Regions from separate parts of the Corynebacterium nuruki S6-4 genome, predicted to be linked through region 2. Evidence: riboswitches for the same ligand, from Rfam matches in the RefSeq annotation. Region 2 holds a riboswitch; the other holds the start of a gene.
The links. A riboswitch is a leader RNA that binds a small molecule or an ion and turns the genes downstream of it on or off. The one in region 2 is predicted to bind thiamine pyrophosphate.
Positions count from the first base shown of each region.

Region 1 (15,773 bases), 1.2 Mb from region 2:
GGACATCGTGGCAGGTGATGCGGAGACGTTGGGCGTCGGCCGTGCGTTCCACGGCGGCGACGGTCCCGGTCTCCTCGACGATTCCGGTGAACATGACTGATCAGTTTAAGCCACGGTTGCGTGGATCACGCCTCCAGGGTTCTGGAGGAGGCGAAGTGGACGGGCGGCGGGCCCCGGCTCCGGTACGGCGACCCGTCCGCGGTTTTCGGGCGTGGGTGTGTCCCGGTCGTCCGGGGTGGTGTTTCCGGACGCCGGGTCGGCTTCGCTCAGGTAGTGACGGCCGTGGTTCAGGCTGCCTGTGCCGGCCCGCCGGGATCGGTTCCGGAGGCACAGTCGACAACCAACGGGCCCGACGCCACGGTGGTGGCGGTGACCCCTGCGGGGCCGGCCCAGTGCAGGGTGATCCCGTCGTCGGGGGTGTGTACTTTCCAGAGTTTCTTCGTCTTCAACTGGTGGTGGGTCCGGCACAGGCATGCGCAGTTGCGGATGCTCGTCGGCCCGTCACTGTCCGGGTCGGTGAACGGTGAGTTGATGATGTGGTCGAGTTCGCACCGGTCGGCCGGCACCCGGCAGCCGGGGAACCGGCAGCGGGCGTCCCGGCCGACCGCGGTGGCCCGGTGCAGGGTGGTGAACCGGTAGCAGCCGGTGTCGGTGAGATCCTCGATGTCGGGCAGGTCGCGGACCAGGTCGGCGGTGTTGATCAGGGTGGCGGTGGTGGCCGGGGACACCCAGCCGGTGCCGATGACGAACCCCGGACCACAGGCGGGGCCGGTGGGGCCGGTGGGGCCGGTCGGGCCGGTCGGACCGGCCTGCGGGGCAGTGCCTGGAGAACCCGGACCCGTCCCCGGGGCAGCCGGGCCGGCGGCAGGACTGCCGTTGTCGCCACCGTCGCCGTTGTCCGGGCCAGTGGGTCCGTCGGGGCCACCGGTGGAACCGTCGGGTCCGTCGGTTTTCGGCGTGTACACGTTGACGACGACCTTCAACTGGTCACGGTGACCACCCAGAATCTTCAGCATCGCCTCACCCCGGCACCGGATCATCCCCGGCGCCGGCAACGGATCCGCCAACGTCGCCACCGGCTCCTCCTCCGGCACACCGGTGTCGGCAGGGTTGTCGGCGGGGTCGCCGGCCGGGTTGCCGGCCGGGTTGATGATGCCGTCGACGATCCGACGGGCCGCCACCAACTCCGCCGACTCCTCCGACTCAGCCGACTCCGGCCCAGTTTCTCCGGCCGCACGCGCCTGCTGCGCCCGGAGGGTCTCCTGCTCAACCAGGAGCTCCTTACGCACCTCCAGCGCCGCAGCGGACAACGGTTCCCACAGTCCGTCGGCGACCGACCGGTCCCCGCACTCCAGAGTGAACCGGGTACCCCGCCGCGTCAGCCCCACCGTCTTTCGCTCAGTCTCCTCGGTGTCGGCGACCGGCACCGGTGCGACGTCGGTGAGGATCCCGTCGGTGGCGTCGCCGAGAGCCGGCACCGACCACACCGTCCCGTCCGGGGTGATCTGCATACCGATCCTCGAGGCGACCGCCTCGTCGACGGTGGCGGGCAGCTGCTGCCCGGCGGCGGCGAGGGCGCGGGCGTGCCGGTTGATGCGGGTCCAGATGATCTCGAGGTGTTCGACACTGTAGCGGGAGTCGGTGCGCATACGGTCGAACAGGGCCGGCATCCGCACCGCCAGATCCGCGGCGTGGGCGTAGCAGACGGCTTCGCGGTGGCCGCGGCGGCGGACGGCCTGGGCGGCCGACAGGCGGGCGTCGGCGCCAACGGTGGTGAGGAAGGCGACGAGGGTGAGTTCGGCGGTGTTCACCGGCCCGGCCAACTTCTGCGACAGACTGTTGTAGGTCTCTCCGCTGGTCGGTTCAGTACCGTGCGGGATATGCCGACCACCGCGGGGATGGTCCCCGCCGTCGAGCCGGCTGGTCCTGCCGCTCTCGCCGCCGCGCTTGTCGCTGCTGTTGCCGTGGTTGCCGTGGTTGTCGTCGGTGGGTGGTGTGGTGGTCATGGTCCCCTCCCGGTGGTCCCCGCCTGACCTCTCCTGATGTGCTCTACGTCACACAGTACCCCACCCACCGGACAGAGTCAACCACCTGTTCGAAATAATGTGGAACGCCTGTTCGTCGGACTGCATCCCGGCGTCCGACCGCGCTACTCCCCCGCCCGAACACCCGGAATGCCGCACAGGCAGGCCCACGGGCAGCGCTGTCCCATGCGCCACCCGGCGCGACATCGGGCAAGGGGAAATTGTGTTCACCCCCGCACCCCACCATAATGACCGCCATGCCTGCTTCCAGTGACAGCACGGACACCAGCGACAATCCCGGTCATCCCGGCAATCCTGACGACGACAACCCTCCCAGTCCCGGCGCCACCCAGCGACAGGGCTTCCTGGACCAGACCCGGTCCACCACCGTCGGTATCTACCCCGACGACATGCACCCCGGCCTCGTGCCCGGCATCAGCGTCGACGAACTACGCACCAGATTCGGCCTCGACAAGGTCGTCTTCGGCATCACCGCCGCGCTCATCGTGGCCTTCATTCTCTGGGGCGTCATCGCCCCGGACTCCGTCGGGGACACCTCCTCCACCATGTTCTCCTGGGCGATGGAGAACACCGGCTGGCTCCTCAACATCGTCATGATCCTCGGTCTCGTGATCATGATCTACCTGGCCTTCTCCCGCTTCGGGAACATCAATCTCGGCAAGGACGGCGAGAGTCCCGAATTCTCCCGGTTCTCGTGGATCGCCATGATGTTCGGTGCCGGCATCGGCGTCGGCATCTTCTTCTTCGGCCCCTCCGAACCCCTCTGGCACTACCTCTCCCCGCCCCCGCACACCGTGGACCCCGAGACCCCCGAATCACTCCACCAGGCCCTCGCCCAGTCCCACTTCCACTGGGGCCTGGCCGCCTGGGCCCTCTACGCCCTGGTCGGCGGCGCCCTCGCCTACAGCATCTACCGGCGCGGCCGCGTCTCCCTGATGAGCTCGGTCTTCCGCAGCCTGTTCGGCGACCGGCACACCGACGGGGTCGCCGGACGCCTCGTCGACATGATGGCCATCATCGCCACCCTCTTCGGCACCGCCGCGACCCTCGGCCTCTCCGCCATCCAGATCGGCGAAGGCGTGAAGATCGTCTCGGGCGCCTCCGACGTCACCAACACCGTCCTCATCCTCATCATGGCGGTCCTGACGGTCTGCTTCATCATCAGCGCGGTCTCCGGGGTCTCCCGGGGCATCCGTTACCTGTCGAACCTCAACATCACCCTCACCCTCGGTCTCGTCCTCTTCGTCTTCATCACCGGGCCGACACTGTTCCTGCTCAACCTCATCCCCTCCGGCATCGCCTCCTACGCCGACAACCTCATCGACATGATGGGCCGGTCGCTGTCGTGGGGCCAGGACACACTCGATTTCCAGGCGCAGTGGACCGCCTTCTACTGGGCATGGTGGATCGCCTGGACGCCCTTCGTCGGCATGTTCATCGCCCGGATCTCCCGCGGCCGCACCCTCCGCGAGTTCGCGGTCGTCACCACCCTGGTGCCGACGTTCATCCTCATCCTCGCCTTCACCGTCTTCGGCGGCACCGCGATCGCCTTCCACCGTGACGGCAAGGCCGGCTTCGACGGGTCCGGCACCTCCGAACAGACCCTGTTCAGCATGTTCGACCACCTGCCGCTCAGTGGCGTCATCCCGTTCATCGTGATCTTCGTGCTGGCGGTGTTCTTCATCACCTCGGCGGACTCCGCCTCCGTGGTGATGGGCACCCTGTCGTCGAAGGGCGACCCCGCCCCGCGGAAAATCATCGTCGTCTTCTGGGGTCTGTGCATGATGGGGATCGCCGTGGTCATGCTGCTGGCCGGCGGCGAGGACGCCCTGTCCGGGCTCCAGAACCTCACCATCCTCATCGCGATCCCGTTCTCCGTGGTGCTCATCGGCCTGGTGGTCGCCTTCCTCCGGGACCTCGCCACCGACCCGGCGGCGATCCGCCGCGCCTACGCGGAGAACGCCATCCACAATGCGGTGGTCAAGGGGCTCGAGGAGCACGGCGACGAGTTCGAGATCACCGTCGGCCGCGCCGAGGAGGGCCACGGTGCCGGCGCCGACTTCGACTCGACCGCCAGTGAGGTCACCGACTGGTACCGGCGGACCGACGAGGACGGCAACGAGGTCGACTACGACTACACCTCCGGCGAGTGGGGCGACGGCTGGTCCCCCGACGACGCCCGCCGCGACGACATCGGGGACGAGGACGCCGACGGCGACCCCGCCACCCCCGGTCTCAACCGCGAGTGAGCTGAAGTTCCAGCAGTCCCCCGACGAGGTCGAGCAGCGGAGTCGGCACACCGTGCTCCGCGCCGACCCGACGGACCGCACCGAGCTGGGAGTCCAGTTCCCCGGCGATTCCGGCGGCGATGTCCCGCTGCATCGAACTGGTGGCGTCCGCCGGCTGCGCGTCGACGAAGGCCACCGTGCGGTCGACCGCGTCGGAGGCCAGGGCGACACCCGAGCCCCGCGCCGCGGCGTCCGCCTCGGTGATCATGCCCACCAGGCTCGACCGCAGTGTGGTGCGCAGTACCCCGACGGGGCGGTCGGCGACGGCGCCGAGTGCGCCGAAGCAGGTGACGAACATCGCCTTCTCCCAGATGTCGCACCACAGGTCGTCGCGGACGATCCCCTCGATGCCCGCGTCGGTGAGGGCCTCGGCGAACCGGCCGAGCGCGGCGTCCTCCGTGCTGCCGCTCCCCTCCCACCGGCCGACGGTGTAGGTGGCCAGCGGCGGGTGGAACCGCACCGTCGCCGGGCCGGTGTGGATGAAGTAGCCGCGCACCACGCCGGGCCAGGTGCGCCCGGTGCCGACCGCGTCGGCGACGAGCCGGTGCGCCTCCACCGAGTTCTGGGTGGTCGCGATGACGGGATCGCCGGGGATGCCGGAGACCATCGCCGCAATCTGCGCCCGGCGGTCCGCCAGGGTCTCGCCGGTGGCCTTGACCGCGAGCAGCACCACGTCCAGCGGGTCACCGTCGGCGGTGACCAGGTCCGCCGGTGCTGCCGCAGCGGTCACCGGCTGGTGCCGGGTCTCCCCGTCGACCTGCACCGTCAGGCCGGTGTCGCGGATCCGGTCGAGTGCGGCGCCGCGCGCCAGGACGGTGACCTCATGGCCGGCGGCCGCCAGCCGGGAGCCGAAGAATGTGCCGACAGCGCCGGCCCCGATGATTCCGATTCGCATGCTGAGCATCCTATGCCCCGGCCGGTTCGCTACGATGAACTGCCATGAGCCCCACAACCGCTGACCGCGAGATCCTCACCTATGAACTGTTCGGCGACGCCATCAAAGAGCTGGCGCAGACCGTCGTGGACGACTACGAACCGGACCTCATCCTCTCCATCGCCCGTGGTGGCCTGCTCATCGGTGGTGCTCTCGGGTACGCCATGGGGGTGAAGAACGTGTCGGTGATCAACGTGGAGTTCTACACCGGCATCGGTCAGACCCTCGAGCAGCCGGTGATGCTGCCGCCGACGCCCGAGGCGGTCGACCTGTCGGGGATGAAGGTGCTCATCGCCGACGATGTCGCCGATTCCGGGAAGACCCTCGAGCTGGTCCAGCAGTACTGTGCCGAGACCGTCACCGAGTCCCGCACCGCCGTGATCTACCACAAGCCGCGGTCGATCATCACGCCCGACTACGTGTGGAAGAAGACCGACCGGTGGATCGACTTCCCGTGGTCGTCCTTCCCGGTCATCACCCCGACGGGCCTCCCCACCGGCGGGGACGCCAGCTAACCGGTCAGCTCGGCGGCCAGGGCCACCAGCCGTTCCTCCCCGTCGGCCGGGCCCACCAGCTGCACGGACAGCGGCAGACCGTCGGTGCCGGTACCGGCGGGGACGGCCGCGGCCGGGAAACCGGTGACGTTCCACATCGCCGTGTACGCCACCGGACCGGCGGCGGCGAGCAGGGTGCGCAGGGCACCCCGGCCTACGGTGGCGTCCGCCGGGCCCGGCCGGTCCGGCACGGTCGGGGTGAGCAGGACGTCGACGTCGTCCCAGACCCTGTCGAGGTCACGGGCGATGCGGACGCCGCGTTTCTCGGCCCGGCGCCGGACCGGGGTCCGAACCCAGCTGCCGAGCCGGACAAGGTTCCGGGTCCGGCGCTCCAGTCGGTCGGGGTGCTCCACCTCCGCGGCCTCGCTGCGGATACCGGCGAAGAACTGGGGGATGAACGCCGCCGTGGGGTCCGGGTAGTGCGGGTCGTAGTCGATGACCGTGTGGCCGGCCGCCCGCAGCCGGTCCGCGGCCCGACGGACGGCACCGGCGTGCTCCGGGTGGAGCCTCCCGGTCTTCGCCGGCGGGGTCAGGCACACCCCGATCCGTTGCCGTGGTGCGGTCGCCGCACCGGCCGCGGCCGCGACGAGGGAGCCGACCGGCCCGGCGCGGTGCTCGTCGGTGTCGACGTTGCCGTCGATGAGGTCGTGGACCAGGGCGGCGTCCCGCACCGACCGGGTGAGCGGACCGGTGGTCCCCAGCGCGTGCCACAGGTGCGGGTGCGGCGCCGGGGAGACCCGTCCGCGCTGCGGTTTCAGGCCGAACAGTCCGCAGTTCGCCGCGGGGATGCGGATCGATCCGCCGCCGTCCCCGCCGAGTGCGAGGGGGACGAGACCGGCGGCGACCGCGGCCGCCGAGCCGCCGCTGGAGCCGCCGGGGGTGCGGGTGCGGTTATACGGGTTGCGGGTCACCCCGTCGCCGGTGGTCTCGGTGTACGGCCACGCGCCGAATTCGGGCATCCGGGTGGTGCCGATGATGACCGCGCCGGCGTCCCGGAGCAGCCGGACGACGCGGGCGTCCGCGGTGGCGGGGGTGCTGTTCGCCCGGGTGCCGTAGGTGGTCACCACCCCGGCGACGTCGATCTCGGACTTCACCGCGACGGGGACGCCGTGGAGCGGGCCGCGGTCCGCCGGGGCGACCTCGTCGAGCTCCGCGGCCCGGTCCAGGGCCTCCTCGGCGAGGACGGTGGCGAAGGCGTTGAGGTCGCGGTCGTGGCGGGCGATGCGGGCCAGGGCGGCCCGGATCCCCGCGGTGGCGCCGTAGGACAGGCCGGCGACGGCCGCCCGCCAGTCGTGGGCGTCGAGGGTGTGCCAGGTGACCGTCACCGGAGCGCTCCGGCCAGTGCCTCGCCGACCCGCTTGCCGGAGTGGATGCAGCCGCCGAGGAAGGTGCCCTCCAGGGCGTTCCTGCCGTGCATCCCGCCGCCGCCGAAGCCTGCGACCTCCCCGGCGGCGTACAAGCCGGGCAGGACCGAGCCGTCGGAGCGGAGGCACCGGCCGGACAGGTCGGTCTCGATGCCGCCGAGGGTCTTGCGGGTCAGCACCCGCAGCCGCACGGCGATCAACGGACCGTGCTTGGGGTCGAGGAGCTTGTGGGGTGCCGCGGTCCGGATCAGCTTGTCGCCGAGGAAGTTGCGGGCGGTCCCGATGTAGTTGACCTGGGCATCCTTGCTGAACTTGTTGTCGAGCTGACTGTCGCGGTCCTCGACGGTCCGGCGGACCGCGGCGGCGTCCAGCAGATCGTTGCCGGCCAGTTCGTTCATCCCGGCGACGAGCTGGTCCAGGTCGCCGGCGATGACCCAGTCCTCACCGTGGTCCATGAAGTTCTGGACGGCGACGTGCATGCCGGGGCCGACCTTGCCGGCGAGCTTCTTCAGTTCCTTGTCGGTGAGGTCGGGGTTCTGCTCCGAGCCGGAGAACATGAACTCCTTGGCGGCGATGGTGCGGTCGAGCAGGAACCAGCTGTAGCCGTGGCCGGTGCGCCCGATGTGGGCGAGGGATGCGAGGTTGTCGGCGCCGGGGAAGAGATTGGTGGGCAGGCGGGTCCCGGTCGCGTCGAGCCACAGGGAGCTGGGGCCGGGGATGATGCGGATGCCGTGGTTCGGCCAGATCGGGTCCCAGTTCATCATCCCCTCGGTGTAGTGCCACATCCGGTCGGTGTTGACCGTGTTGGCGCCGGCGGCCTCGGAGATGCCGATCATCCTGCCGTCGACATGGGCGGGGACGCCGGTGACCAGGTCGTCGGGGCAGTCGCCCCACCGCTCGGTGGGCCAGGACCGGCGGACGAGGTCGAGGTTGCCGCCGATGCCGCCGGAGGTGACGGCCACCGCGGCGGCCCGGAACTCGAAGGTGTCGACGACCTCGCGCGGGGAGGCGGTACCGCGGCCGAGTTCGTCGCAGGGGGCCAGGACGCTGCCCCGGACGCCGACGACGGCACCGTCCTCCTCGATGAGTTCGTCGACACGGTGCCGGAAGGCGAAGTGCACACGGCCCTCCTGTTCGGCGGCGAGCAGCGGTTCCCGGAAGACCCGGACGACCTCCGGGCCGGTGCCCCAGGTGAGGTGGAACCGGGGGACGGAGTTGCCGTGGCCGGAGGCGTCCCCGCTGCCGCGCTCGGCCCAGCCGATGGTGGGCAGCACGTTGAGGCCCAGGCCCTTGAGGTAGTCGCGTTTCTCCGTGGCGGCGAAGTGGACGTAGGCCCGGCCCCATTCGCGGGGCCACCGGTCGTCGGGGCCCTCGTCGTAGTCGGCGGAGTTCTCCCAGTCGCGCCAGGCCAGCTCCTCCGAGTCGTGGACACCCATGATCTTCTGTTCGGGGCTGTCGACGTAGAACAGGCCGCCGAGCGACCAGAACGCCTGGCCGCCGAGGTTGGCCCGGTTCTCCTGGTCGAGGATGCGGACGCTGAGCCCCGCCCGTTGTGCCTCGTAGGCGGCGACCATGCCGGCGAGTCCGCATCCGACGATGAGCACATCTGTGGTGTCTGTCATGTTCTCTCCCATAGGCAACTAGCGTACGGCGCCCGTCAGATTTCCGCGGCGTCCCGCAAGTTCCCACACAATGAGATTTGACGTCCACCTTATGGTCGGAGTAACTTCCCGCACATCGGTCGGCGCATCCCATTAAGTGGGAAACTTCGACCTGCTGACATATTCACGGACCCCCGAGACACTTCAAGAAGAGACATGACCGCCACACTCACAGAACCTGAGGCCCCGAAGGCCAGCGGGAACTCCAAGGGCCGCGTGATCATCGCGTCCACCATCGGAACGACCATCGAGTTCTACGACTTCTACGCCTATGCCACGGCCGCCGTCGTCGTCTTCCCCGACCTGTTCTTCCCCAAGAACGCGAACTCCACCGTCGGACTCCTCGCCTCGCTGGCCACCTTCGGGCTCGCCTTCGTCGCACGCCCCGTCGGCTCCGTCCTGTTCGGCCACTTCGGTGACCGCATCGGCCGCAAGGCCACCCTCATCGGCGCCCTGCTCACCATGGGCATCGCGACCTTCATCATCGGCTGCCTGCCCACCTACGACCAGATCGGCCTGTGGGCGCCCGCCCTGCTGGCCCTGCTCCGCTTCTGCCAGGGCATCGGCCTCGGCGGCGAATGGTCCGGCGCCGCGCTGCTCGCCACCGAGAACGCCGAGGAGGGCAAACGCGCCCGGGCGGCCATGTGGCCGCAGCTCGGCGCCCCCTTCGGCTTCCTGCTCGCCAACGGCCTGTTCCTCGTGCTCGTGACGATCATGGGCCACACCGACGGCGACATCAAGGGCGACTTCCTCTCCTGGGGCTGGCGCGTGCCGTTCCTCTGCTCCTCGGTCATGGTGGCCATCGGCCTGTGGGTCCGGTTCAAGCTCGACGAGACCCCCGTCTTCCAGGAGACCCTCGACAAGGGCGAGGACGTCAAGGTCCCGACCGCCGAGGTGTTCCGCACCGCCTGGAAGGACGTCATCCTCGGCACCTTCGTCATGGTCTCCACCTACACGCTCTTCTACATCGTGACCACCTGGTTCCTCTCCTTCGGTATCGGCGACAAGGACGAGGGCAAGGGCCTGGGCATCGAGTACGAGCACTTCCTGGTCATCCAGCTCATCGCCGCCTGCTTCTTCGTCATCGGCATCCCGATCGCCGGCTACCTGGCGGACACCGTCGGCCGCAAGAAGTACCTCACCGTCATCTCGGTCATCATCCTGGTCTACTGCTGCGCCTTCCAGCTCTTCCTCGACCCGGACACCGCCGGGGAGGTCTCCGCCTGCATCTACCTCTCCCTCGGCATGCTCCTCATGGGCCTGATCTTCGGCCCGATGTCCGCGGTCCTGCCGGAGATGTTCGCGACCAACGTCCGCTACACCGGATCCGGCATCGCCTACAACTTCGCCTCCATCCTCGGCGCCGCGATCGCCCCGTTCATCGCGGTCGCCCTGGCCACCTCCTACGGCCCGTGGGCCGTCGGTGTGTACCTGGGCGTGGTCACCCTGATCTCGCTGGTCGCCATCCGGCTGATGCGCGAAACCAGGGACATCGACCTCTACAGCGTCTGACCCTGCCACCTGCGCACCGTCGTTTCCCGGCCCCGGAGTCCCTGACTCCGGGGTCGTTGACATATCCTGGACTGCGTTTACGCGCCGGGTCCGCCCGATCCGGGTCCGGCGCCCCGCACGCCGAGTGAAAAAGCGAGGTTGCATCGCCGTATGTTCGATGTCGACAGTCTCCTGACCACCTTCGGACTGGTGGGCGTCCTCGCCGTCATCTTCATGGAGACCGGCATCCTCATCGGGTTCATCTTCCCCGGTGACACGCTGCTGTTCACCGCCGGCATCATGTCCGCCTCCGCGGACCGGGAGATCGCCCCGCTGTGGATGCTCATGGTGCTCATCCCGGTCGCCGCCGCGCTCGGCGACCAGCTCGGCTACCTCATCGGACGCCGCTACGGACCCCCCGCCCTCCAGTCCCGGGTACTCAACTGGATCGGTCCCGAAGCCGTGGCGAAGACCGAGGCCTTCTTCGACCGCTACGGGCCGGTGACCGTGATGTTCGCCCGGTTCATCGCCGTGGTCCGCACTGTCACCCCGCTCGTCGCCGGCATCGCGAAGATGAAGCACAGCGTGTTCACCCTCTGGTCGGTTCTCGGCTGCATCATCTGGGGCGCCGGCATCACCCTCCTCGGCTACCTGCTCGGCGGCATCCCGCTCATCCAGAAGTACCTGGACGTCTTCATCCTGCTCGGAGTGGCCAGTGTGCTCATCCCGGTGATCATCAAGATCGTGCGGCTGCGGCTGGCCGCCCGGAAGCACCGCGGCACCGTCGACGAGGGTGACGACGGCCCTGCCTGAGCCTGCCTGAGCTCTCAGCGCCGCAGGACGAACTGGACGCAGTCCAGGTCGCCGGTCCCCACCAGCGCCTCGTGCAGGGCCAGCTGGTAGGTCCACAACCGGCGGTACACCGGGTCATAGCCCGCCGCGGCCGCCGACCGTTCCCGTGCGGTGAAGGCGGACCGCCACAGCGACAGGGTCCGCTCCAGGTGTGAACCGAGGTGCACCTCCCGGGTCAGCGTGAGACCCGCCTTCTCCGCCGCCGCCCGCACATGGCCGACCGTCGGATAGTGCAGCGCGGGCCACACGTAGGCCCGGACGACATCGAAGGCCGGATCCACCGACGGGCGGTCCTTCGTCGGCTCCGCCGAGGTCACCGACTGGATGACCGCCGTGCCCCGCGGGGCGAGCATCCGCTCCGCCGCCCGCAGGTAGTGCAGCGTGCCCTCGTCACCGAGCGTCTCCATCCGCTCCACGCTGAACACCGCCTCATAGGTCCCGGACCACTGCCGTGGGGAGGGCACCGGCCCCCGGATCGTCTGCACCCGGACCGCACCGCCGACGCCGGCGGCACGGGCACGCTCCCGGACCGCGTCCGCATGGTCGGCGTCCGAGGTGAGGACGTCGACGCGGGCACCCCGGCGGGCGGCGACGACCGGGAGTGCTCCCCCGCTCGACGTCAGCTCCAGGACCCGGTCACCGGGGCCGACCTCCGCGAGGTCGAGCATGTGGTCGATCCGGTTGAGCTGTGCACCGTCGAGGTCGGCCCGCTCGACCCGGGCCGGGGCGTCCAGCCACGTGGTGATCACCGGGGTGGGCCGGCCGTGCTGGGTGACGGTGACGGTCTCCGAGGTCCGGGTGCCCGACGCGAACAGTGCCGAACCGGTCGCCCGCGTGTCCCCGGTGTAGATGCCGACGAGACTGTCCGGCAGCTCCCCGGACCGCACCTGGCCGAAGTCCGGACGCCGCCGCCGCGCCAGCCGGGCGCCGAGCCCGGCCTCCAACGGCTGCGACAGCAGGACCCGGAGCACCTCCGGCAACGGTTCCGCCGACCACTCCCCCGCCATGTAGCCCTCGGCCATCCCCAGCCAGCCGGCGGCGACCGCCCGGTCGAGCACCACCCCGTCCGACACGACGAAGCGGGGGGAGGCACCCCTGGTCAGGGCCACACCGTTGCGCCGGGTCAGCTCCTCCAGCCGGGTGCGGAGTTTCTCCGCACGGCGCCCCAGCAGCGGGGCGTCCGGTCGTCCGACCAGCGCAGGCCACCGCTCCGGGTCAATGTAGCCCTCGGACACCGGGCCTCCTTCCTTCCGGCAGGTCCGTCAGCACCGGGGGGACGCGCCGCCCCCGGTCCCCCCGGGTTCCGGAGGAAACGGACATTCGTGAATCCGGTCACGTCTGGATGGGTCCCACGTTCTGAACACAGAACGAAGACGCACTACACTCTGATGGTGTATCCGCGCCCCGCGGACCGGAAGTTGAGTCGGCTGCCGACACTACACCGGGCCACCGTGGCGTTCCTGGAGAACACGCAGTACATCAACAGACGAGAGCCGCTCATCCGGTACGCCACACCCGGCGCCCCCGGAGATGTGTGCAGAACGAGGAGCACGATCCCATGACAGCCACCCCGACCCGTCCCGCCGGTGGACGCCACCACGTCGTCATCATCGGCGGAGGTTTCGGCGGACTGTTCGCCGCCAAGAACCTGGCGGACGCCGACGTCGACGTCACCATCATCGACCGGACCAACCACCACCTGTTCCAGCCGCTGCTGTACCAGGTGGCCACGGGCATCATGTCCTCCGGTGAGATCGCCCCGACGATCCGCCAGATTCTCCGGAAGCAGAAGAACACCCGCGTGGTGAAGGCCGAGGTCCGCGACATCAACGTCGCGGACAAGGTCGTCTCCGCCGACCTGGGTGGCCGCGAGGTCGCCCTGCAGTACGACTCGCTCATCGTCGCCGCCGGCGCCGGGCAGTCCTACTTCGGCAACGACCAGTTCGCCGAATTCGCCCCCGGCATGAAGAGCATCGATGACGCCCTGGAGATCCGCGCCCGGATCACCGGGGCTTTTGAACGCGCGGAGATCACCGACGACCCGGAGGAGAAGCGCCGCCTGCTGACCTTCGTCATCGTCGGCGCCGGCCCGACCGGTGTCGAGCTCGCCGGCCAGGTCGCCGAGATGGCGCACCGCACGCTGCGCAACGAGTTCCGCTCCACCGACACCGACAGCGCCCGCATCCTGCTGGTCGACGGCTCGCCGCAGGTGCTCCCGCCGTTCGGCAAGAAGCTGGGCACCAAGGCCGCCTCGCGGCTGAAGAAGCTCGGTGTCGAGGTCATCACCGACTCGCTGGTCACCAACGTCGACGCCGACGGCGTCACCTGGAAGAACATGAAGAGCGAGGAGGAGACCACGGTCCGCTCCTACTGCAAGATCTGGTCCGCCGGTGTCTCGGCCAGCCCGCTGGGCAAGATGATCGCCGACCAGATCGACGGGGTCGAGGCCGACCGCGCCGGCCGCGTCGCCGTCAACGACGACCTCTCCGTGGGCGACCACAAGGAGATCTTCATCGTCGGTGACATGATGAGCCTGAACCGCCTCCCGGGCCTCGCCCAGGTCGCGATGCAGGGCGGCCAGCACGCCGCCGCCGTCATCAGGTCCCAGGTCGAGGGCCGCAACGAGCGCCCCGCCTTCGAGTACTTCGACAAGGGCACCATGGCCATCGTCTCCCGGTTCTACGCCGTGGTGAAGATCAAGGACACCGAGATCACCGGCTTCCTCGGCTGGCTCATGTGGCTCGCCGTCCACCTCATGTTCCTCGTCGGTTTCCGCAACCGCTTCGTCGCCGGGTTCAGCTGGGGCCTCAACTCCCTGTCGCCGAACCGGTGGCACCTGGTGGCCACCCGCCAGCAGCTCCACGCCCGCAACGCGATCCAGAAGCTGCGCGGCTACGAGGACGAGGCCGGCGTCCGGTCCGTCGAGGTCCGCGACAACCTCAAGGTCGGTGAAGGCCGCGACGACAAGCCCGTCGCCGACTAGCTGACGCACCGCTGACGCGACCACCCCACCTCCCCTGACCACCCCTGTCCGGGCGAGGTGGGGTTCTGCATGTCCGGGGTGCCGTGGACTACGGTGGGGACCACAGACACGGGGTGCGCCGACAGACTCGGCGCTGAGAACACACCCGCTGAACCTGCTCTAGTTCGGACTAGCGAAGGGACCGTCGCATGACTGCCACGCGCCTCGACCACCTGAGGCGGACCACGCCTCTGGTGCAGTGCCTCACCAACACCGTGGTCACCCAGTTCACCGCCAACGCCCTGCTCGCCGCCGGCGCCTCGCCGGCGATGGTGGACACCCCCGAGGAGGCCGCGGAGTTCGCCCGCGTCGCCGACGGCGTCCTGGTCAACCTCGGCACCCCCACCGCCGCCGGGTACACCGCCATGCGGGAGGCCGTCCGGGGCGCCGGGGACGCCGGGCACCCCTGGGTTCTCGACCCGGTGGCCTGCGGCGGTCCCGCCGCGCGCTCCGCGTTCGCCGCCGACATCGTCCGGCACCGGCCCGCCGCGGTCCGGGGCAACCCCTCGGAGATCCGGGCGCTGGCCGGCGCCACCGGGGGCGCGGGCCGGGGCGTCGACGCGACCGACGAGGTCGGGTCCGCCCTGCCGGCGGCCCGGGACCTGGCCCGCGCCACCGGCGCGGTGGTCGCGGTCTCCGGCCCCCGCGACCTCATCGTCAGTGCCGGTGGTGCTGACGCCACCGGCGACCGCATCACCTGGCTCGCCTCCGGTGACCCGCTGATGCAACGGGTCGTCGGCACCGGCTGCGCCCTGGGGGCACTGACCGCCGCCTACCTGGGGGCGGAACAGACCGACCCGCACGCCGCCGTCGTCGCCGCCCACGCCCACGCCGGCGCCGCCGGACAGGTGGCACGGCGCACCGCGTCCGCCCCGGGCAGCTTCGCGGTCGCCTGGCTCGACGCCCTGTTCACCGTCACCGGTGACGACCTCGATGAACTGGCACAGACCGAGGAGACGGTCGACCGTGCGCTCTGACTCTGCGGACCCCGTCGACTGGTCGCTCTACCTCGTCACCGACCCGGTCCTCGGCGGCGGCCCCGACCGCGTCCCGGCCATCGTCGACGCCGCGGTCGCCGGCGGCGTGAGCATCGTCCAGCTCCGCGACAAGACCGCCGACGCGACGACCTTCACCGCCCGCGCCGCCCGGTTGCGCGACCTGCTCGCCGGCCGCGGCGTCCCGCTGTTCGTCAACGACCGGATACCGACCGCCCTCGAGCTCGGCCTGCACCTGCACATCGGGCAGGACGACATGCCCTACCGGCAGGCTCGCCGGCTGCTGCCGGAGACCTCGATGATCGGACTGTCCGTGGAGACCCCCGCCCACCTGCGGGCCGTCGCCCGCGACATCGCCGACGGCGTCCGACCACCCGACGTCCTCGGCATCGGACCGGTCCGGCAGACGGCGACGAAGCCGGACGCCGCCGCACCACTGGGTATCGGCGGCTTCGCGGAGCTCGCGGCCGGAGCCGCCCGGCTCGGCATCCCCGCCGTCGCCATCGGCGCGGTCCGGCAGGACAACGCCGCCGACCTCATGCACGCCGGTGCCGCCGGAATCTGCAC
Region 1 covers NZ_CP042429.1:702,482-718,254, forward strand. The annotation lists gene FSW06_RS03190 (riboflavin synthase) at 1-94, opposite strand, end outside; gene FSW06_RS14910 (HNH endonuclease signature motif containing protein) at 288-2,006, opposite strand; gene FSW06_RS03200 (BCCT family transporter) at 2,435-4,294, shown strand; gene FSW06_RS03205 (2-dehydropantoate 2-reductase) at 4,281-5,228, opposite strand; gene FSW06_RS03210 (phosphoribosyltransferase) at 5,273-5,782, shown strand; gene FSW06_RS03215 (amidase family protein) at 5,779-7,146, opposite strand; gene FSW06_RS03220 (FAD-binding dehydrogenase) at 7,143-8,807, opposite strand; gene FSW06_RS03225 (MFS transporter) at 9,003-10,358, shown strand; gene FSW06_RS03230 (DedA family protein) at 10,509-11,150, shown strand; gene FSW06_RS03235 (class I SAM-dependent methyltransferase) at 11,165-12,424, opposite strand; gene FSW06_RS03240 (NAD(P)/FAD-dependent oxidoreductase) at 12,748-14,172, shown strand; TPP riboswitch at 14,272-14,371, shown strand; gene thiM (hydroxyethylthiazole kinase) at 14,361-15,188, shown strand; partial or broken gene FSW06_RS03255 (bifunctional hydroxymethylpyrimidine kinase/phosphomethylpyrimidine kinase) at 15,145-15,773, shown strand, end outside.
Region 1: it holds a riboswitch for thiamine pyrophosphate, as region 2 does, so the genes downstream of both, thiM (hydroxyethylthiazole kinase) here and FSW06_RS08555 (3-oxoacyl-ACP reductase) in region 2, are expected to answer to the same signal.

Region 2 (15,773 bases):
ACCCGGGACTGGGTGAAGTTGTAGACGCTGGTGATGCCGGCGGCGAGGTGGTCGAGGCCGCCGGCGCGGGAGAGCCAGTACATGATCTCCGGGTCGGCCTCGGCGAGCATGGCGGAGTTCTGTGTGACCCAGGTGTACAGCGGTTCGGAGTGGGCGATGCCGCGCATCCCGCCGGTGTAGATGTGACTGTGCGCGGAGACGAAGCCGGGGGTGAGGAACGCGCCGTGGAGGTCGACGACCTCGGGTTCACTTCCGGACGCCGTGCTCCCGGTCGGGGGTGTCCCCTCACCGAGACCGCTGATGCGGCCGGCGTCGTCGACGGCGAGCCAGCCGGTGAACCAGCGGGGCAGGGCGGGGTCGACGGGGATGATGACGGCGTCGGTGTACAGGGTGCTCATGGGGGACCTCCTGGTCAGACCGGGGAACCGGCCGTCGGGCGACGGTCGGTCGGCGGTGTGCAGGAATGCTCTCTTGTGCCGGAAGTGCCCGTCAACGGGCCCGGCAGCGGTCGTGCACCGCGTGACAGGTCAGAGGCTACGGTGCCGGTGTTTCGGCGGGGTTTCGGTGCTGCGTCCGCCGGCGGAGCCCGGCACGGCCGTGGTGGACGCCCGGGGCATGTCCGCATCGCGCGACGTGAGGTCGGTGGCGAGGTCCCCCGACCATCCTGGCGTCGCGCGATGCCGACATCCCCGGTGCGGGCTAGGCCGTGAGATGCCCCCGCAGCGTGCCGGTGGTGTACTCCCGGCGGAACAGGCCACGGTCCTGCAGCACCGGGATGACCAGGTCGACGAAGGAGTCGAGACTGCCGGGCAGGGTCGGCGGCATGAGGTTGAACCCGTCGGCAGCACCGTCGACGATCCACCGTTCCATCTCGTCCGCGATCTGCTCAGGGGTACCGACGAAGGTGGCGTGACCACCCCCGGCGGCCAGGTAACCCAGCAGGTCACGGACGGTGGGCCGGCCGCCGGGGGAGGAGGCGAGGATCCGCAGGACCGTGCCGTAGCGTCCGGCCGGGCCGGTGAATTCCGCCAGCGGCGGCAGCTCCGGGACCGGTGCATCGAGGTCCCACCCGGAGGTGTCCTGCCCGACGAAGAAGGACAGCTGATCCAGGGAATCCTGCACCGGCAGCAGCTCGTTGAGCTCCCGCTGCTGTGCCCTCGCCTGCTCCTCCGTCTCCCCGACGAAGGTCACCAGTCCCGGCATGATCACCAGGTCATCCGGGTCACGGCCGTACTCGGCGGCGCGTCGGCGCAGATCCAGACGGTAGTCGCGGGCGGATTCCAGGTCCCACGCCACGGCGTAGACCCCCTCGGCGTACCGGGCGGCCAGGTCACGGCCCGGTTCGGACGCCCCGGCCTGGAACAGCACCGGGTGACCCTGTGGTGTAGCGGGGATGTTCAACGGCCCGTCGACGTCGAAGAACCGGCCGTGGTGGTCCACCGGTACCGCCTGCTCCGGCGACGCCCCGGTCGGCCAGGACTCCCACAGTGCGGTCACGGCACCGATGAACTCCGCCGCGCGGGCATAGCGCTCCGCATGGTCGGGGAGACGGTCCATCCCGTGGTTGCGGGCCTCGGCGTCCGTCATGGAGGTCACCACGTTGATGCCGGCGCGGCCGGCGGAGATGTGGTCGAGGCCCGCACTGAGCCGGGCGGCGTGGAACGGGTCCCAGAAGGTCGAGGAGATGGTGCTGACCAGGCCGATCCGGCCGGTCGCCCGCGCCAGGGCGGTCAGCGTGGTGAGCGGTTCGAGGAACCACGACGGTCCGGGGACCGGGCTCAGGGACTGGCCGTCGGCGAGGAAGAAGGCGTCGAGGTGCCCTCGTTCCGCGGTCCGCGCCAGGTCCTCCCACCAGGTCACATCCCCGATCCGGTCGAACGCGGAATCCGGGGCGCGCCAGGCGGCGGAGTGGTGGCCGCAGCCGTAGGCGAAGAGGTTGAGGTGCATCAGTTCTTCACCAGCCCACCGTCGACGACGAGATTCTGCCCGGTGACCGCCCGGGCCCACGGGGAGGCGAAGAACAGGGCCGTGTCCGCGAACTGTTCCGGGGTGGTGACCTCGCGCAGGGGCGTCCCGGCGGCGATGGTGTCGAAGACGGCGTCCGGCGTGGCGGCGGAGGCGTCCGTGGTGCGCAGCAGACCACCGGAGATCATGTTGACGGTGATGTTCTCCGGCCCGAGATCATCGGCGAAGGTCCTGGTCAGAGACAGGAGTGCGGCCTTGGCGGCGGTGTAGTCGTGGTAGGGGACGACCGGGTTCTGGAACAGGTTCGTGCCGATGTTCACCACCCGTCCACCGCCGGCCGCCCGGAAGCCGGGCAGGGCGGCCTGGATGACGTTCACCGCGCCGGCGACCGAGCCCTCGAACTGACGGTGGAAGTCGGACCAGGTGATGTCGGCGGCTTTCGGGCGGGCGTCCCCGTTGAACGAGAAGTCGACCAGGGCGTTGTTGACGACCGTGGTGACCGGGCCGAGACCGGCGTCCGCGACCGCAGTGAACAGGGCGTCCACCTGCTCCCGGTCCCGGACGTCGGCCCGCACGGCGAGGACGCGTCCGGGGTGGTCCGCCATGAGGGACGCCGCGGCGTCCCCGCTGGAGAAGTAGTTGACGATCACGGTCGCGCCTTCACGGAGGAAGGCGTCGGTGAGTGCCCGGCCGAGGCCGCGGGCGCCCCCGGTGACGAGGACGGTCTGATCGGTGAGGTTCATGCTCATGCCTTTCGGTCACAAGCGGTAAGGACCCTCGGGCCGGCATGTGCTGACGTGCACCGGTGTGCACGGGTACGCCCGGACATGCCCGGACCCTGACAGTCCCTCCGCCAGTACGAACTGGTTCAGGTTCAACGGGTGTGATCTCAGCCGCCCGGATCGGGCGGCACCCCGTGTCAGGATGCGAGCGTAGCAGGATACGGACGTGACTAGCGCTGCAGCGTGAGCTGACCGTCCTTGAGCTGCTTGCGCAGCGTCAGCTTGCTGATCTTGCCGGTGGCGGTCAGCGGGATCGTGTCGACGACGGCGACGGCGTCCGGGATCCACCACTTGGCCACCTTGCCGGTGAAGAAGCCGAGCAGGTCCGCGGTGTCGATGGTCGCGCCCTCCTCCGGCACGACGATGAGCAGCGGACGCTCCTGCCACTTCTCGTCGGGCATGGCGATGACGGCGGCCTGCCGCACGGCCGGGTGGGCGACGGCCGTGTTCTCCAGGTCGATGGAGCTGATCCATTCGCCGCCGGATTTCACGAGGTCCTTGGCCCGGTCCTCGATGCGCATGTAGCCCAGCGGGGAGATGGCGGCGACGTCGCCGGTGTCGAACCAGCCGTCGTCGGTGAACGAGTCCTCGCCGCCGCCACCGAAGTAGCCGGAGGCGATCCACGGTCCGCGGATCTGCAGGGCGCCGACCTCCTCGTCATCGTTGGCGAGCACGGTGCCGTCCTCGTCGACGATGCGCAGTTCCACACCGAACGGCGGGGCACCCTGGCTGGCCCGCGCCGCGGTCTGCACCTCCTCGGACTCCTTCTGCAGGGCGGTGGTCGGGTGGTACATGGTGCCCAGCGGGCTGGTCTCGCTCATGCCCCAGGCGTGGACGAGGTCCACGTTGTAGCGCTGCTCGTAGGCTTCCATCAGGGAGAACGGGACGGCGGAGCCGCCACCGATGAGGGTGCGGACGCTGTCGATGCGCTTGCCGCTCTTCTCGAGGTAGGCGATCAGGCCCTGCCAGACCGTCGGCACGGCGGCGGAGGTGGTGACCCCCTCCTCCTCGATGAGTTTCTGCAGCTCCTCGGGGTCGCCCATCTTCGGCCCGGGGAAGACGATCTTCGTGCCGACCATCGCGGTGGCGTAGGGGACGCCCCACGCGTTGACGTGGAACATCGGGACGACGGGCATGGCGACGTCGGTGGCGGCCAGGTTGAACACGTCGGGCAGTGCCACCCCGTAGCTGTGCAGCACGGTGGAGCGGTGGCTGTACAGCACGCCCTTCGGGTTGCCGGTGGTGCCGGAGGTGTAGCACAGGGAGGACGCCGTGTGCTCGTCGAACTGCGGCCACTCGTACACGTCGGACTCGTCGGCGATGAAGGCCTCGTAGCTGACGGCGTTCAGGTCGGAGCCGGCGAGGGCGCCCGCCAGGTGCTCGTCGTCGGTGAGGACGACGATGTCGGGGGTGTTGTCGAGCCGCGGCAGGATCGCGGCGACGGTGCCGACGAACATCGGGTCGATGAACAGGATCTTGTCGTCGGAGTGGTTGATGATGAAGACGAGCTGGTCCTCGAACAGGCGGGGGTTGATGGTGTGGCACACCATCCCGGCCCCGGAGACGCCGTAGTACAGCTCGAAGTGGCGGTAGTCGTTCCAGGCCAGGGTGCCGATGCGGTCGCCCATGGACAGGCCGCGGCGTTCGAGGGCGTTGGCGAGCTGCCGGGCCCGGGCGAAGGCCTCCCGGTAGGTGTACCGGTGGCGGGGGTTGTCGACGGTGAAGGAGACGATCTCCTGGTCGCCGTGCAGCCGGTCGGCGTAGCGGGCGATCTCGCTGATGAGCAGCGGACGGTCCATCATCAGGCCGTGCATGGGGCTGGGGGTGCTTCCGGTCATCATGTCCTCATCGTGTGGTAGCGGTCACAAGGTTCATACTCCAACGAATGATAGGTCCCGCAACGTCGCGCCGTCGGCGATTGAGGTCCGAGGGGGTGGCGGTGGGGTGACAGGTCTGCGGGTGGGCCGGGCTCGGTCGGGCAGGCTCAGCTGAGATGCGCCAGGTACTCCTTCCAACCGGGCCGGAGCAGGTCGAATGCGGCGTCGACCAGGGCGGGGGACATGTCGCCGGGTGTCTCGCTGACCTCGGCGGCGAGGATCTGGGTCTGCAGGACGAACCGGCAGAAGGCGAGCACGGTATCGTCCGGCGCTCCGGTGCCGAGTTCGTCGGCGATTGCGGTGGCGAGTGCGTCGCCGTGGCGCAGCCACATCCGCTGTGCGTAGTCGTTGAGGGCGAGGGACGAGTTCAAAAGGGCCAGGAAGTCGGCGTCCATGCGTTCCTCCCGACGGTTGTCCCGGAGGTAGGCGTGCAGTGCGTCGAGGATGGACTGGTCTGCCGCCCGGTCGGTGACGACGGCGACGAGTTCGTCGCGCCGGGTCTCGTCCTCGTCGAGGGCGATCGCCTCCTTGCACGGGAAGTGGGCGAAGACGGTGGTGGGGGAGACGTCGGCGGCGTCCGCGATCTCCCGGACACTGACCGCGTCGAAGCCCCGGTCGAGGAAGAGTTTGAGGGCGGCGTCCCCGATGGCTTTCCGGGTGGCCGCCTTCTTCCGTTCCCGGCGGCCGGGGGAGGTGGATGTTGCCATGGCGTCCAGGGTACTGGGCAGCCAGAGAGAGTGGACCGGGTAAGAAGGTGAATTGACTACAAAGGTGTATCGGGTACAGTTTCCGGGCATGTCAGAAACCTCCGACACCCGGTGGTCGTGGCCACTGCTGGTCACCGTCGCCGCCCTCAACATGGTCGGCATGACCGTGGTCATCCCGATCCTCCCGTTCATCGTCCGGGACCACCTCCCCGACGGAGCGGACCTGGCGGTCTGGGTCGGCCTGCTCGAAGCGGTCAACGCCCTCTGTGCCTTCCTCGCCAGTCCGGTCCTCGGCGGCCTGTCCGACCGGTACGGACGCCGCCCTGTCATCATCCTCGGCGCCTTCGGGGCGGCCGTCGGGTTCCTCATCTTCGGTTTCGGTGGGGGACTGTGGGCGCTGGTGCTCGGCCGCGTCATCCAGGGGGTCACCGCCGGAGACATGCCGGCGGTCTACGCCTACCTCGCCGACATCACCCCGGCGCCGCAGCGCTCCCGGCGCTACGGGATGCTCGGTGCCGTCTGCGGCGCCGGTTTCATGGTCGGTCCCGCGCTCGGCGGACTGCTCGCGGTGCATTCCACGGTGCTGCCCGTGGTGGTCACGGCCGCGGTGGCGGCGACCGTCGGCGCCACCGCCCTGATTCTCCTCCCGGAGAGTCTCCCGGCCGGACGCCGCACCACCGCTCTCCGGCTTGCCCGGGTGAACCCGGTGGCGTCATTCCGTACGGCGTTCGCCCGTCCGGGGCTGCGGGGACCGCTCGTCGGGCTGGTTCTCGTGGCCGTCCCCTTCGGCTTCTTCATCAACAACTACAGCGTCGTGGCCATGGATGCGGTCCACTGGGACGCGGTGCGGGTCGGTCTGTTGACCTCGGGGGTCGGTGTGCTAGACATCGTGGTGCAGGGCGGGCTGCTGGCGCTCCTGCTGCCGCGGCTGGGGGAACGCCGGGTCATCCTTGCCGGCGGAACCGCCCAGGCGGCAGGGTTCGCCGCGGTCGCCGTGGTGGCGGGTCTGGCCCATGAGCCGTGGCTCATCGTGGTTGGCACCCTGTGCATCGGCGGTGGTGAGGGAATGGTCACGGCGACGCTGACCGGGGTGCTGTCGTCACAGGTCGGCGAATCGGAGCAGGGGTGGCTCGCCGGTGTGGTCGAGGGGGTGCAGACCGGTGTCGGTGTCGTGGCACCGTTGATCGTCGGGGTGTTGTACAGCGGTGTGGGACATGCGGCCCCCTACTGGGCGGGCCTCCTGCTGGTGCTGTCGGCGCTGGTGGTGTTCGGCCGGACGCTGCCGGGGCGGAGTCTCCGGACGGTGGAGAATACCGCCAGTTCGTCGGTTTCCCCGTCTCGCCCAGGATCGAGCGAATCGTGATCATGGTCGACAGGAGCACTTTTCCGTGCGGCGCACCGGCGTCGTCAGGGGTGCTGTCACCAGGTGGAACCCGGCTCACTGTTGCGTACATCACACTGACAATGTACATTCCTGCGAAAAGGTATCACTCCCTCACAACTTGTAGGTGATCCATTATGAAAATCCGACCGAGATCGTTCGGGACAGTCCTGTCCGTCATCCTGAGTACGGGGTTGGGGGTGTCGGTGGTCGGCACCGGGATGCCGGCGGCAGTCGCCGGGACCTCCTGCCCGGACAACCACTTCATCACCTCGTGGGCGACAAGCCCGACCGACTCGGTGACACCGGTGGACGCCAACTTCGGTGTGACCCCCACCGTCGTCTCCGACCAGAGCTTCCGGTCGGTGATCACACCGCACATGGGCGGGTCGACCCTGAAGGTCCGACTGTCGAACCGGTACGGTGCCACACCCGTGACCTTCGGACATGTCACGGTGGCGAGGCAGGCGGACGGACCGGATGCCGACGGGACGCCGGTCCCGGTGGAGTTCTCGGGGTCCGGTGACGTGACCCTGGGCCCGGGGGAGGAGATCGTCAGCGATCCCGTGGACCTCAGCTTCGGGTCCTTCGACCCGCTGCTGGTCAGCACCTACGTGTCGGGGGTCGCGGGGCCACCGACCCAGCACTGGAACGCCAATGCGACGTCGTACATGGCGCCGCCCGGGTCGGGGGACAGGACCGGAGATGCCTCGGGCGGGGCATTCAGTGACGCGTCCGGGGCGTGGCTCTACACCACGGGACTCGAGGTCGGGGCCCCGGACGATGCGGGCACACTGGTCGCCTTCGGTGATTCGATCACCGACGGATTCGTGGGGTCGGGTCGCGTCCCGATCCCCGCGGACGCCTCAGTCAATGACTCCGACCACCGCTACCCGGACGCGCTGCAGCGCCGTCTGGACGAGGCCGGTTCCCCGGTTGCGGTCGCCAATGCCGGCATCGGCAGCAACCAGCTGCTCGTCAACGCCGAGCCACTGTTCCTCGGCGCGGCAGGGGTCGACCGGTTCCACCGGGACGCGCTGGACCTCCCCGGCGCCTACGGGGTCATCGTCCTCATCGGGATCAACGACCTCGGGCTAAACCCGACGGTCACCACGCAGGCGATGATCGACGGCTACCGGAACCTCGTCAGCCAGGCGCGGGACAGCGGGAAGAAGATCTGGCTCGGCACCATCACCCCGGCCTCGGACGCCCTGGTGGACGGCACGCTGCTCGCCCCGCAGAGTGACCGGATGCGCACCGAGATCAACGACTGGATCCGCAGCCAGGACATCGCCGACGGCTACGTCGACTTCGATGCGGCGCTGCGGTCGCCGGACGATCCGTCGGTGATGCGGGCGGACTACGCCAGCCCGGACCACCTGCACCCGAACCCTGCCGGCTACCGGGCCATGGCGGACGCCGTCGACCTCGCACAGATCCGGAAGGATCCCGGAGTCTGCTGACGGTCGGCTGTCGCCGGGGCAGACAGGTTCCCCCGCCCGACAGACGGCGGGGGGCCGCTACTTCTTGACCGAGTACAGCCGCTTGTTGACGAACTCGTCCATGCCGAGCGGGCCGAGCTCGCGGCCGTAGCCGGAGCGCTTCACACCACCGAAGGGCATGCCCTCGGTCTCCGGTGCGGACTGGTTCACACCGGTCATGCCGGCCTGCATCCCGGCGGCGAGCTTCTCGGCACGCCCCTCCTCCACGGCGAAGACCGTGGAGCCGAGACCGTACTGGGTGTTGTTCGCCAGGTCGAGGGCCTCCTCGTCGGAGCTGACCTTGAACAGTTCGACGATCGGGCCGAAGAACTCCTCGTAGTAGATGTCGGAGCCGACCGGGATGCCGCTGATCACGGCGGGGGAGACGTAGAAGCCGTCCCGGTCCAGGCGCTCGCCACCGACGTGGAGGGTCGCGCCGGCCTCGACGGCCCGGCCGAGCTGGCCGACGAGCTTGTCGGCGGCGGCCTCGGAGGACAGCGGGCCGTAGGCCTTCTGCTCCATGACGTCGTTGATGTCGGTCGGATCGGCGGGGGTCATGTCGCTGACGAAGGCGACGGCCTCGGCGAGGAAGTCATCGTAGACGTCCTCGTGCAGGATGATCCGCTTGTTGGAGTTGCAGGCCTGACCGGTGTTCTCGAGCCGGACCGCCAGGGCATTGTGGGCGGCGGCGCGGGCGTCGTCGGTGGAGAGGATGACGTACGGGTCGGAGCCGCCGAGCTCGAGGACGGCCTTCTTCAGTGCGGCACCGGCCTGCGCGGCGATCGAGGCGCCGGCGCGCTCGGAGCCGGTGAGTGACACACCCTGGATCCGGGGGTTCTCGATGATGGTGGACGCCTGCTCGTGGGTGGCGAAGATGTTCTGGTACACACCCTCGGGGACGCCCGCGTCGGCCAGCAGTTCCTGGACGGCGACGGCGCAGCCGGGCACTCCCTCGGCGTGCTTGAGCAGGATGGTGTTGCCCAGCATGAGGTTCGGGGCGATGAAACGGGCGATCTGGTAGTAGGGGAAGTTCCAGGGCATGATGCCCAGCAGCGGGCCGATGGGGCGGCGCTGGATGACGGTGCGGGACTCGTCGGTGTCCTCGAGGACCTGCTCGGCGGTGAACTTCTCGGCGTTGTCGGCGAAGTAGCGGATGATGTCACCGCTGAACTCGGCCTCGCCGACGGATTCGACGATCGGCTTGCCCATTTCGCGGGTGGCGAGGGCACCGAGCTCGTCCTTGCGCTCGGCGAAGAGGTCGGCGACCTTGTGCATGACGGTGGCGCGCTCGGCGGTGGTCAGGGCGCCCCAGGTGCTGAAGGCGGCGTCGGCGGCGCCGACGGCGGCCTCGATCTCGGCGTCGGTGGCGTGCGGGTAGTCGGCGTTGGTCGCGCCGGTCGCGGGGTTGATGCTCCGGTAAACGGGGGAGTTCATCTCTTCTCCTTTACGATGGAGTCCCCGGTCGGGGACTGTGTGGTGGTGTCGGGGTTCAGGGTCCAGAGTGTCATGTCTGGATCGTCAGGGTCGACTGCCGGAAGGATGCGCTCGGCGAAGAGAGCGCCTGCCGGCTGGTCTGCCGCGTTGTCTTCTGCGGCGAATTCGCCGTCGGACAGGGAATGGACCTTCGACAGGATGGTGCCCCGGAAGAATTCGGGGTTCTTGATGCGCGTCCAGATCATCAGGATGACGCCGAGGGCGAGCACCCCCATGCCGAGGATGAAGACCATTCCCACTCCCGCGACCGAGGTCCCGGACCCGTAGGCGGGATCGAGGGAGTCGACGGCGGTCTGGCAGAACATCGCCAGCAGGACGACGCCACCGATGAGCGGGCAGACGAACTTGAACAGGACGCTGCGCACATCGGTGAACAACTCATGGCGGAAGTACCAGACACAGGCGATGGCGGTGATCCCGTAGTAGAAACAGATCATCAGGCCGAGTGCGGTGATCGTGTCCCAGAGGGCGTTCTCGCTGAGTAGCCGGGTCACGGTGTAGAACGCGGCGGCGGCGACCGCGGAAGCAACTGTCGCGACGGACGGGGTGCGGAACCGCGGACTGATGCGCGAGAAGACTTCCGGGAGTGCCTTGTAATAGCCCATCGCCAGCATCGTGCGCGACGGTGAGATCATCGTCGACTGCAGTGAAGCGAACGAGGAACTCAGGATCGCCAGGGACATCAGGATGCCCCACTTCCCGAGTACCGGATCCGCCATTGCGGCGAAGATGGATTCCTGGTTGTCCGGGTTTCCGGCGCCGAGTCCCTCGGTGCCGGTGCCGGCCCAGGCGATCACACCGACCGCGACCAGGACATAGATCGCAATGATGACGATGACGACGATGGTCGACGCGCGGCCTGCCGTACGCTTCGGGTCCTTGGTCTCCTCGTTCATGGTGAGGGTGGCGTCCCAGCCCCAGAACATGAAGATGGACAGTGAGACGCCCGCAGCCATGGTGGAGAAGCCGTCCAGGTCGGCCGGATTGAACCAAGAGAGGTCGATGTCGGTGGGATCGAAGCTCGTGCCCTTGTCCGACTGCATGATGGCGACTACGGCGAAGACCGTGAGCACGATCAACTGGAAACCGACCAGCCAGTACTGGATGTTCTTTGTCGCTTCCACGCCCCGGTAGGCGATCCACGCCGCGACCGCGATGAGGACGAGGGTGGTGGGGATGTTGACCCATAGCTTGTCGGTGAGTCCGGCGATGTCCGGGTTGTTGAAGATCTGCGACAGCAGCAGGTAGAAGAAGTCTACTGCCACGGCTGCGAGGTTCGAGAGGACGATGATCGTCGCGGTGATCAGACCCCAGCCGCCCATCCAGCCGATCCAGGGGTTGAAGGCCTTGGTCGCCCAGGTGAACGAGGTTCCGGAATCAGGTACACGGTTGTTGAGCTCACGGTAACCGAAGGCGACGAGCAGCATCGGGATGAAACCGAGGATGAGGATCGCCGGCACATGAGTTCCGACCTCGGAGATCGTGGGGCCGAGTCCGGAGGTCAGCGTGTAGGCGGGGGCGATACAGGAGATTCCGACGACGACCGCGCCGAGGACGCCGATCTTCCCGACGGCGAGGCCCTTGCCGGAGGCTGCAGTGGTGTTGGTGTCCGTCATGTATCAGTCCTCCTGACGAGGATCGGTGGTTCCCGGGTGGCTCCAGCCGGCGGGGACGATGACCATCGGGACCGGAGTGGCTCGCAGCATGGTCGTCGCGGTCTTACCGAGGAACAAGCGGCCGTCGGCGGCGAGTCGCGATGACGCGACGAGGACGATCTCGTCGTCGCGCCAATCCAGGTCGTGCAGCGCCTCCGGTACGCTGCGGCCGGTGGCGACGACGGCGGTCGCGGTTCTGTCAGTGACCTTCTCCTCTGCCTCGGCCGCCAGTCGGGCGGTGGCGTAGGAGTGGACTTCGTTGACGACTTTCATGTTGATACCGGCGGTGTCGGACGGAACATCGGTATCGGGCTCGTCGATCATGACGATGGAGACGAGCCGCAGAGGGATGTCCCGGTCGCGGGCGGTCTCCAGCCCGACCGCGATAACGTCCGTCGCACCGCGGCGTTGGCCGAACATCGTAGTGACCCGGCCGATCGGTCCCGGCTGGTGGTAGCCGGTTGGGGCGAGCGCCACCGGGATGTCGGAGGAGTGCAGCAGAGCGGAGGCCATGGAGCCGATCCGGTGGCTTCGCAGCAGGCCGCCGGAGCGGGATCCGATGGTGATGACGCCCGCTCCGAGGGCACGGGCGGCGGCGAGCAACCCCTCGGCGGCGTTCGTCGCCGAGGCGACGTGGCAGGTTGCCCGGACATCGTCGGGGACCCCGGTGAGGGCGTCGGTGAGCCAGTCCTGCATCTGGTCGAGCAGGATCCCGTCGTAACTGCGGTCATAGCCGTGGGACGGGCTGAATCCAGAGTCTTCCGGGGCGACCAGGACGATGTGGAGGTCGGCATTCTGCTCCCGTGCCAGGGCGATACCCAGGGCGAGAGCGTCCTGCCCGGTGGCGGTGGCGGAGTAACCGACGACGATCGGTTGACGGGGGCGGTCGGCGGGCCCGCTGCGTGTCATCATGCCTGCTGCTCCCCGTTCTGGACGGCGATCACCGCCAGCGCGGCGGCTTCGCCCTGGCGGACGGCACCGTCGACATGCTGGTAGCCCTCGGCGGCAATATCGGAGCACGCGTAGTGGATCGGTCCGGTCGGCTGGTTCTGCAGGTGGCCCCAGCGGTGCAGGCCACCGAGATCGTAGCTGGTGGCGTAGGCGCCGCGGGTCCACTCTTCGGCTGCCATGTCGGAGAGGTAGAAGGCGATCGGTTCCATGGTCTTCGGACCGAGGTAGTCGGCCATGGCGGAGAGGATGCGCTGCTTACGTTCCTCCTCGGGCAGGGCCCACATCTCCTCGGCATAGAGATCGGAGACGAAGCCGACGAGGGTGCCGTAGGAATCTTCGGTGTCCGCAGGGGCGTCGGTGATGTTGGCGCCGTAGTTGGTGTTGTCGTAGACCTCCTGGACGAGGCGACCGCCGCCGAAGGCGGTGCCGGACAGACCGTCCTCACGCCAGAACGGGGTCTCGTAGACGGCGTGGACCTTGATGACCAGACCCATGGAGATGTGCTGGTGGGCGACGTGTTGTTCGCGCGGCATGGGCGGGACGAAGCTGATCCGGTTGTAGAGGTTCGGCGGGACAGCAAGGACGGCGTTCTTTGCGTGGACGGTGACCTTGTCGGCGTGGACGGTGACGGACCCGGCGGCGCCGTTGTCAGTGACCCCGTTGCGGACGTCGGCGACCGTGTTGATCTCGTCGACGGTGGTTGGATCGGCGTCGTGCCAGTCGATCTGGCGCACCGGGGATTCGAAGATGATCTCGCCGCCCAGGTCACGTACCTTTTCGGCGAGGGTTTCGGAGACGTGCATCATGCCGCCGACCACGCGACGGTCGAGGATGAAGTCCTCGTCGACGAGGTTGGAGAAAGAGCCGGCGGACGCGGCCATGAGCACTGCCTGCAGGGTGGAGAAGGCATAGGACGGTTTGGTGAGCATGCCGGAGGCGACGTAGATGGAGACGTTGTCGATGGCCTCCTGGTCGTCGGAGTGCTGATGGAGCCAGGTACGGAAGGCGACGGTGTCGAGTTCCTCGGCCTTCTCCGCGGCCCAGGGGGTCTCGGCGCCGATCTTCTCGGCGAGGTCGTCCATGAGCTTGATGAGCTTCTCCATCTCGGCCAGGGTGTGGTCGGTCACCGGGAGGCGGTCGCCGGTGTAGGTATGGCGCGTGCCGTCGGGGGACACGTAGACGGAGTTGCCCTCACGGAACCGGGGGAAGGTCTCGAGACCGAGTTCCTCGGTCAGTGCTGTAAGTCGGGTCTGGTCGGGGGAGATCCACTGTCCGCCGATCTCGATGAAGTGCTCTCTGCCGTTGTCGTCGAGGATCTTCCCGTTCCAGGTACGGCCGCCGACCCGGTTGCGGGCCTCAACGACGGTGACCTTCTTGCCGGCTTTGGCCAGGGTATAGGCAGCGGTGAGACCAGCCGGACCTGCGCCGATGACGACGACGTCTGCTTCAGCGGTGTGCATGGATTGTCCTCCTTGGTAAAATGAGCAACGCTTATTTCCATGCACCGTACAACCGGATCGTGATTTGCGCCACCTTTTGCCGGGAAAACTCTGCGCTCATCGTCTCCTGCTTCTCACTGGACCGGAGACGGGCAGGGGTGCCACCTGCGTTTCTTCGGGGAAGCGGCGAAATGTAAATTGTGTGTGAAACTGACGAGAGGAGACCGATGGCTGAGCGCAGAAGCGGGCGGAGGGTCGGGCGTCCGTCGACGCCCGTCCTCAACCGCGATCGCATCGCGGAGGCCGCTCTCGCCATCGTCACTGACCGGGGGCTGCCGAAACTCACGATGAAGGCCCTTGCCGACAGTCTCGGCGTCACCGTCGCTGCGCTCTACAATCACATCGCCAGCAAAGCTGACCTGCTGCTCCTCGTCCAGGACGCCGTGATGTCCCGGGTGGATGCCGCCGCTCTCGGACGGCTCGCGGCTGACAGTGCGGGCATGACCGCTGCTGACCGTGGCGTGGCATCGGACAACCTCGCTGCGGCGCTGACGGATTGGGCCCGGTCCTACCGAAGGGTCTTCGCGGGGTATCCGGATCTGGTCCCGCTCATCGCTACCCTGCCGGTCTCCGGTGCCCCGGCGACCCGACGGATGTATGAGGTGGTGGCTGCAGGCCTGGTTGCGGTGGGGATACCTCAGCCGCACATCGTGCCGGTCATTGTCGCGTTCGAGTCCTTTTTGTTCGGCTCAGCGATGGATGCCCACGCGCCGGCGACGATCTTCAGTTCAGGTCCTGACGAGTCCGACGCGCCGGTCTTCAGCGCTGCGGTGGACGCGTTTACTGCCCGGGCGGACACGCCGTCACCAGTAGTGTCCGACGACGTCCTGAACCCCTACGCTGACCCACCGTTCGAGTGGGGCCTCGCTGCACTCGTCGCGAGGACGGTCTCGCTGCTGGGTTGAGGGCGGTGCGCCCAGCGGCTCTCAGGCACCGCTGATGCGGACGCCTTGCATGACCGTGGGAGCATCCGGGAACAGGCCGTCCAGTTCGGTCAATGTGCCGCTGTAGGTATGCGTCCGTCATGAGCTGCACTTGAGATGCGTAACCGTCGTTTCGCCAGACCTTTAACCGTCGTCCTGCCTCGTTTCTAACCGTCGTTTCGTCAGGCCGCCAACCGTCCTTCTGTCAGATGCGCGTCACCGCGTCACCGCGACGAGCAGCAGCTCGGCCCGGACCACCGGGTCGTCGAGGTCGACCTCGCAGATCTCGCTGATGCGCGCCAGCCGGGTGCGCACCGTGTGACGGTGCACCCCCAGGGCCTCCGCCGTCGCCGCGGTCTTCCCGCCGGAGCGCAGCCACGTCTCGAGGGTCTGCGCCAGCTCCCGGTCCGACTCGCTCCCGGCTGACCCGGTCCCGCCCGCCCCCAGCAACCGGTCCACGGTCTCGGCGGCGCGCTGGTCGAGGGCCTCCCGCACCGCCGGCCGGTCGAGCCACCCGGTGCCCGCCTCGTAGGGCCCGGCGACCGTCCCCGGAGCCATCGACCGCGCCGCGGTCTCCAGCCGGTGCACCCGGTCCATGCCCAGATCGGCCCAGCCGACCGGTTCGCCGACCGCGATCCGGACCCGTCGGGCCGCCGTGCCGAAGGTCGAGGCGATGTCGTCGAGCGTCCGGGTGCCGCGGAAGAGGAAGACGGCGGTGGCGGTGTCCAGGTCGGTGGTGAACAGGTGGCGTCCGCTCTCCCCGGTCGTCCGGTCGGCCGCGTCCACCGCCCGGTGCAGGTCGGCGACCCGGTCGGCGGCGACGACGGTGGGCCGCACCCGGCCGTCACCGTCGGCGGCCTGGTCGAGGACCTGCCCGGCCGACCGGCCCGCGCTGCCGAGCCCCAGGTGCAGCCGCAGTGCGAGGGTGTTCAGCTCGTTCCGGCTCCTGCGCAGGTAGGTGGGCCGCTGCAGCAGGATGTCCGCCAGCCCGGCGGCATGCTTGAGCACCGCCCGGTCGTGGCTGCTGAAGGGGTGGTCGGCGAGGACGGCGATGAGGT
Region 2 covers NZ_CP042429.1:1,888,428-1,904,200, reverse strand. The annotation lists gene FSW06_RS08565 (amidohydrolase family protein) at 1-398, opposite strand, end outside; gene FSW06_RS08560 (LLM class flavin-dependent oxidoreductase) at 700-1,947, opposite strand; gene FSW06_RS08555 (3-oxoacyl-ACP reductase) at 1,947-2,708, opposite strand; TPP riboswitch at 2,793-2,892, opposite strand; gene FSW06_RS08550 (long-chain fatty acid--CoA ligase) at 2,918-4,585, opposite strand; gene FSW06_RS08545 (TetR/AcrR family transcriptional regulator) at 4,732-5,331, opposite strand; gene FSW06_RS08540 (MFS transporter) at 5,420-6,694, shown strand; gene FSW06_RS08535 (GDSL-type esterase/lipase family protein) at 6,934-8,175, shown strand; gene FSW06_RS08530 (aldehyde dehydrogenase family protein) at 8,233-9,627, opposite strand; gene FSW06_RS08525 (APC family permease) at 9,624-11,303, opposite strand; gene FSW06_RS08520 (universal stress protein) at 11,307-12,254, opposite strand; gene FSW06_RS08515 (flavin monoamine oxidase family protein) at 12,251-13,753, opposite strand; gene FSW06_RS08510 (TetR/AcrR family transcriptional regulator) at 13,960-14,697, shown strand; gene FSW06_RS08505 (PucR family transcriptional regulator) at 14,932-15,773, opposite strand, start outside.